Linked DNA regions of Symmachiella dynata. The protein of the gene in region 2 interacts with the protein of the main gene of each other region in a pairwise test. Links are inferred from orthologs where the notes say so. Each region holds a gene or a part of one and is shown on either strand. Other genes may lie near its edges. The genes, in order: ligA and leuS.

Region 1 (3,255 bases), 4.7 Mb from region 2 along the record:
CGTCACCATGTCTTGCGTAGGCCGTTTGGCCAATGGCGACTACATGGCGCTGTTTCACGACGACGGCCGTTTTCTCCGTAAGGACTCCAAACAAACCAAACCGGTGCAGTTCCATCTCTACAAAACTGTCAGCAGCGACGGCGGTTTGACTTGGAGCCAACCGGAAGTGATCGCCCAACACCCACAAGCGCATCTGTGCGAACCGGGCTGGATTCGCTCGCCGGATGGGAAACAGATTGCCGTGTTGCTGCGGGAAAATAGCCGCACGCTGAATTCGTTTGTTATCTTTTCCGACGACGAAGGTCAGACCTGGACCAAGCCGCGACAACTTCCGGCGGCATTGACCGGCGACCGACATACGGGCCGTTACACACCCGATGGGCGGTTGTTCATTTCCTTCCGCGACACCACCCACGAGAGTCCCACCAAAGGGGACTGGGTCGGCTGGGTCGGAACGTACGACGACATCGTCAACGGAACCGAAGGGCAATACCGTGTGCGGTTGATGGACAATCATCGCGGAGCCGACTGTGCGTACCCCGCCGTCGAGTTGCTGCCCGATGGCACGTTTGTCACGACGACGTACGGCCATTGGGAAAAAGGGAAGAAACCCTATATCGTCAGCGTTCGTTTCACAATGGACGAACTCGACGCCAAGGCCAAAAAATAATCCGCCCGCCAATTCATCCCGTCAGCCCCCGGCTTTGCCGGGGGGTAACGCGGATTGGTCATTTACCCCCCGGCAAAGCCGGGGGCTGAGGGGGGGGGGGGTGTTATTGCACCATCGCCAGGAATTCGTCTTCGGTCAGCACGGGGACGCCCAGGCTGGTCGCTTTGTCGAGTTTGCTGCCCGCTTTTTCGCCGGCGACGACGTAGTCGGTCTTCTTCGACACGCTGCCAGCTGCCCTTCCGCCATGATTGCGGATCAATTCCTTGATCTCATCGCGGGTGAATTTTGTCAGCGTGCCGGTCACGACGATCGTTTTCCCGTCGAAGATCAAATCACCCTCTGCTGTTTCTTGCGCCTCAACCGGTTCGCCGAAATTCAATCCGAACCCGCGTAACTCCTCAACAATGCCGCGGCCGACGTCGGAATGGAAAAACTGAGACACCGCCGCAGCAATGACCGGGCCGATTTCATCGACTTCGGCCAACTGTTCCTCGGTTTGCTGCATGATTTCATCCAACGTGCCGAACTGCCGCATTAAGACCTGTGATGTGTTCGTACCGACGTGACGAATATTCAAACCGGTCAGCAGCCGCCAGAGCGGTTGTGTCTTGGAACCTTCGATGGCGGCGAGCAGGTTGTCGACCGATTTTTCTCCCATCCGTTCCAGTGCGAGCAGTTCTTCGCGGCGATCGGGCAAGCGATACACATCGGTCAGGCTCGTCAACAGCTTGGCCGCTAGCAACTGTTCAATCAGTTTGATGCCCAACCCCTCAATATCCATCGCCGACCGCGAGGCAAAGAACCGCAAGGTTTCGCGCAATTGCGCGGGGCAGTCGGGATTGGGGCAGCGGACGTAGACGCCTCCCTCGTCTTGCACCGCCGGTGTATCGCACACAGGGCAATTCTTAGGAAACGCGAATTCCTCTTCGGTCCCGTCGCGACGCTCTTCTTCAACACGCACAACGTGTGGAATGATCTTGCCCGCTTTTTCCACCACAACCCAGTCGCCGATACGAACGCCCAACCGTTCGACTTCGTCGCGATTGTGCAAACTGGCTCGCGAGACAGTCGTGAGATCGATTTCCACCGGTTTGAGATGGGCCACGGGTGTCAGCGCGCCGGTCTTGCCGACTTGGATGTCGATGCTTTCAATCTGCGTGACCGCTTCGTATTTCTCCCACTTGTAGGCCAAAATCCAGCGCGGGCTTTTGCTGGTCCGCCCCAACTCCTCCTGGACTTCCCGGTCATTGACCTTGAGCACGATGCCGTCAACTTCAAAGTCCAACGAGTGCAAGTTCTCTATGAACGTTTCACATTGGGTCAGCGCCGCATCGAGGGACGGGCAGAGCGTGACGCCGGGAGTGGTGGGGATACCCCAATTGCGGATGGCGGTGAGGAATTCCATCTGCGTGGGGAATTCGACACCTTCCACATACCCCGCGCCGTGAGCAAAAAACCGCAGCTTGCGTTGAATGGCGATTTTGGGATCGAGCAACTTCAGCGCGCCGGCGGCGGAGTTGCGGGGATTGATGAAGACTTGCTCACCCGCTTGGACCTGCGCTGCTTTGATATGCGCAAAGTCGGGATTGCTGATGAAGACTTCGCCGCGCACTTCGAGCACGGGAGGAGGATTGTCTCCCCGCAAACGCAACGGCACACCCCGTAAAATGCGGGCATTGTGCGTGATGTCATCCCCCTGCCGCCCATCGCCGCGGGTCACGCCTTGCACCAACAGACCGTTTTCGTAAATCAGTGAAATGGCCACGCCGTCAATTTTGTATTCCGCCACATAGGCCAAGTCGTCGTCGCTGCCGAGCAGTTTTTTGAGCCGCGTGTCGAAATCGCGTACAGCGTCGACATCATAGACATTGTCGATCGACAACATCGGCTCACGGTGCTCGACCGTCTTGAACCCGGCAATCGGTTCGCCACCCACCTTGTGCGAGGGGCTGTCGGGCGTGTCAAATTCGGGGTGTTGTTGTTCGAGCGCTTCGAGTTGCTTGAGCAGTTTGTCGAATTCACGGTCCGGAATTTCCGGGCGTGCCTCGACATAATACAAGTAACTATGCCGCCGCAATTCGTCGCGGAGCTTTTCAATTTGCTTTTGAACTTTGGCAGACATGGCGGACAGCGCTGTGGGAGAAATGGCTGACCGGGAGGGCGAGGCTCCCGCCGAGCCGCGAGATTGGAAACCGTTGGGGCAGCGCGCGGCTCAGCGGGAGCTTCGCCCTCCCGCCACACGAAATCGCGAGGCGTTCAATCGGTGCATTTGTTCATGATCGGCACCATGCAGAGGAATTTCATCGGGGCATCGCCCGTATTGCGAAATTGGTGCACCTCGTCAGAGACGACGTAGATGCAGTCGCCGGCAGCGATCGAATGTTCGGTCTCCCCTTCGTAGACCCGTCCGTTCCCTTCGAGCACATAGACTTCATGTTCGTAGGGATGATTGTGCTTGGGGGTTTCGCCTCCCGGTTCGAGTTCGAACATCCGCATGGCGAAATTGGGAGCCCCGTCGTCCTCGCCGATCAACCACCGTACCTTGGCGCCGACGGCTCCTTCCATCTCGACCGGGGTTTGCGTGA
Region 2 (3,738 bases):
GTATCAATTAGGTCGACCGCGAAGGATAGGCCCATAGAGAGCGTAAAGAATCCTTAGCGCGCTCAATTGTACTGACACCGATGTTGATCAAATTAGGAGACACTAAGCGTTTACTATAGGTAGTTTTACGCAGTTTTATGAGGGTGATATCCAAGCCTCCGTCGTGTCTTCTGCGCGCGAAAACCCGTCTGAGCGAACCTCACAATTTTTTCTGCGGGGGTCACCAGTAAACGAAAGCATTCGTTTAGAAATGGTGCGTGACAAGAACGCGTCCCCACACGGGCATCGCGCTCTGTAGCGAACGGGTTTGCGAATTCACCGCACGACGAAATTGACCATCCGCCCCGGCACGGCGATGACTTTCACCACCTGTTTGTCGGCAATCTGTTTTTGCACCGTCTCGTCTGCTTCGGCGGCGGCTTGCATCGCAGCGGAGTCCGCCTCGGCGGGGATGCGGATTTTAGCCCGCAACTTCCCATTGATCTGCACCGGGATTTCGATTTCCGATTCGACGATCATTGCCGGATCAAATTCCGGCCACGGTTCATAGGCCAATGTTTTGCCATGCCCTAACAACTCCCACAATTCCTCTGCCAAGTGCGGCGCGAACGGGCTTAACATCAACACGAAGGCTTCCATCACCGATTGTGGACGAGAATCCTGCTGGCTGAAATGGTTGGTGAATTCCATCAACCGGCTGATCGCCGTGTTGAATGACAATTTCTCGCAGTCGTCACTGACCGCTTGAATCGTTTTATGCAAGATCCGCAATTGATCGGCGTTCGGATCAACAGCCTGGATCGCCGGATTCAATTTGACCTCTTCCGCAACATCATCGGCGATCATCCGCCAAGCTCGCGCCAAAAACCGGCTGACCCCCTCGACGCCACTCATGTTCCAGGGTTTGGTCTGTTCCAAGGGTCCCATGAACATTTCATACAACCGCAACGCATCGGCTCCGTACACGTCGACGACTTCATCGGGATTGATGACGTTACCCCGCGATTTCGACATCTTGAACGACCGGCTTTCGACGGCAACGTCCTCGTCGTCCTTCAATACAAAATCGTTCCCCTGCTTTTCGACTTGGTCCATTTCCAATCGGACAGCCGTAACCGTTTCGCCCGTTTGTTTGCTGACTTTTCCCTCAACCCCTTCGGGAGCATCGCGGACCATCGCAGCCGATAACCAACTACCATCAGCTGTCTGATAGGCGGTCAATTCCGCCTCGCCCAAGATCATGCCTTGGTTGACCAATCGGTCAAACGGTTCGGGCGTGGAGACATAACCGCGGTCGAACAACACTTTGTGCCAAAAACGGGCGTACAACAAGTGCAAGACCGCATGCTCGGCGCCGCCGATATACAAGTCGACCGGCATCCAGAATTTTTCCAATTCCTCGCTGACGAATCGCTCGCTGTTTTTGGGATCGATGTAGCGCAAGTAATACCAACACGACCCGGCCCATTGCGGCATGCTGTTCGTTTCGCGAACCAATTTCGTGCCGTCCTCAGCGGTGGAATATAACCATTCGTCACCCGCTTCGGCCAACGGCGGTTCGGGGCGACCGTGCGGTTTGAATTCTGACATGTCGGGCAAGGTAACCGGCAAATCTTTGTCCTCAACCACCCGCATCAAGCCGGTCGGGTTGCCCTGATCGTCCAACTCATGCCAGATCGGAAACGGCTCGCCCCAAAAGTGCTGCCGGCTGAACAACCAGTCCCGCAACCGATAGTTCACCGCCCCGCGACCTAATCCGGATGTGGTCAATTCTTCGGTGATTTTGCTTTTAAATGCCGCTGTCTCCATGCCGTCGTATGTGCCGGAATTGACAGCTGTCCCCAATCCAGCGAAGGGAAACCGTTTCTCGCCGTTGATCTCGGTCGCCAACGCGGCTTCATCGCGCGACGCTTCATACCCTGCAGGAGGTTGCACGACGGGGCGAATTTCGATGTCGAAGGTGACGGCGAATTCCCAGTCGCGCAAGTCATGCGCCGGAACCGCCATGATCGCCCCGGTTCCGTAGCTAATCAAAACATAGTCGGCGATCCAAATCGGAATCTGTTCACCATTGACCGGATTGATCGCATAACTGCCGGTGAAGACGCCCGATTTCTCTTTGGCCAAATCGGTACGATCCAAATCGCTCTTGGTCGCCGACTTGTCGCGATACGCAACAACCGCCTCGCGCTGTTCGTCCGTGGCCAAACGATCAACAACCGGATGCTCCGGCGCCAACACCATATAGGTCGCGCCGTACAACGTATCGGGGCGTGTGGTATATACCCGCAACACGTCGTCGCCTGGTTCGGTCGGGAATCCGGATTTACCGCGAGCTGTTTTCCAGGCTTCGATGTCGTCGCCGATATAAAAATCGACCTCCGCCCCTTCGCTGCGGCCGATCCAATTTCGCTGTAAGGCTTTGATCGAGTCGGGCCAATTCACCTCTTCCAATTCGTTCAACAACCGCTCCGCATAGGAGGTGATCCGCAACATCCATTGTCGCAACGGAATCCGTACCACCGGATGACCGCCTCGCTCACTCACCCCGCCGATCACCTCTTCGTTGGCCAAGACCGTTCCCAAGGCGGGACACCAATTCACCGGTGCTTCGGTTTGATAGGCCAAGCGGTTTTTGTCTTGATAACGACGCACCGCTTCATCGCCGGCGGCGGTAATATCCTCGGGAATCGGCAATTCAGCGATCGGCCGACCGCGTTGTTGTTCTTCGTCGAACCAGGTATCGAACAATTCCAAGAAGATCCACTGCGTCCAACGAAAAAAGTCTTCGTCGGTCGTCGCCAATTCACGGTCCCAGTCGTAACTGAAACCCAACATCTTTAATTGGCGGCGGAAGGTGCCGATGTTTTTGTAGGTCGTTTCGCGTGGATGCGTGCCGGTTTTGATGGCGTGTTGCTCGGCCGGCAATCCAAAGGCATCCCACCCCATGGGGTGCAACACCGCTTTGCCCCGCATGCGGGAATAGCGACAGACAATATCGGTGGCCGTATAACCTTCCGGATGCCCCACATGCAAACCATCTCCCGAAGGATAGGGAAACATGTCCAACACATACAATTTGGGCTGATCGGAGATTTCCGGAGCGGCAAAAGTCTTGTGCTGTTCCCAATAAGCTTGCCACTTGGGCTCAATCCGCTTGGCGTCGTAACGAGGCATGGTATTTAGATGGAACGTGAATTGGGGTGGATGAAAGTAGCCAGTGGCGAGTGGCCGGTGGCCAGGAATATATTTTGTAGATGGGGATGAAAGCTCGTTGCTGTGATACAACCAAGTTTGATTTCACGCAACAATTTGGTCCTATCAGGAGCAACGAGCATGTCCAGTTTATCGTTTTTTGTCGGACTCGACTACCACCAGTCGTTCATTCAGGTCTGCGTGTTGGATCGCGAGGGCAATGTGTTGGCTAACCTCAAATCGCCGAACAGTGCGGAGCATGTCGCCTTACTGGTGCGCGGGGTGGTTCCCAAATCCGCACGGGTCTTCGTCGCCCTCGAAGCTTGTACCGGAGCAGCCAACTTTGCTGAAGAATTGGTCCGCCACACGGGTTGGTCCGTCGATCTGGCCCATGCCGGCTACGTCGCCAAACTCAAACAAAGCCCCGACAAAACCGATTTCAGCGACGCGCGTTTGTTGGCAGACCTGGAACGTGTGGGGTACCTTCCGCGGGTCTGGATGCCACCGGAGTCGTTGCGGGATCTGCGGAGGCTGGTGCGGTAT

Evidence for each region.
Region 1: the proteins of leuS (region 2) and ligA interact in binary tests that used the Escherichia coli proteins (3 or more experiments, as listed by UniProt). The link is inferred for Symmachiella dynata from one-to-one orthologs.

The regions. Positions count from the first base shown.
Region 1 is NZ_CP036276.1:798,306-801,560, reverse strand. What follows is about bases 284-3,214. They hold ligA (NAD-dependent DNA ligase LigA), read right to left. Parts: upstream 2,793-3,214; coding sequence 774-2,792; downstream 284-773. Other genes in these bases: Mal52_RS02985 (cupin domain-containing protein), read right to left, coding at 2,927-3,214; Mal52_RS02995 (sialidase family protein), read left to right, coding at 284-670. Also shown: more of Mal52_RS02995, read left to right, coding at 1-283; more of Mal52_RS02985, read right to left, coding at 3,215-3,255. UniProt on the Escherichia coli protein: DNA ligase that catalyzes the formation of phosphodiester linkages between 5'-phosphoryl and 3'-hydroxyl groups in double-stranded DNA using NAD as a coenzyme and as the energy source for the reaction.
Region 2 is NZ_CP036276.1:5,499,957-5,503,694, reverse strand. What follows is about bases 116-3,529. They hold leuS (leucine--tRNA ligase), read right to left. Parts: upstream 3,178-3,529; coding sequence 316-3,177; downstream 116-315. Other genes in these bases: Mal52_RS20785 (IS110 family RNA-guided transposase), read left to right, coding at 3,337-3,529. In the rest of the region: more of Mal52_RS20785, read left to right, coding at 3,530-3,738.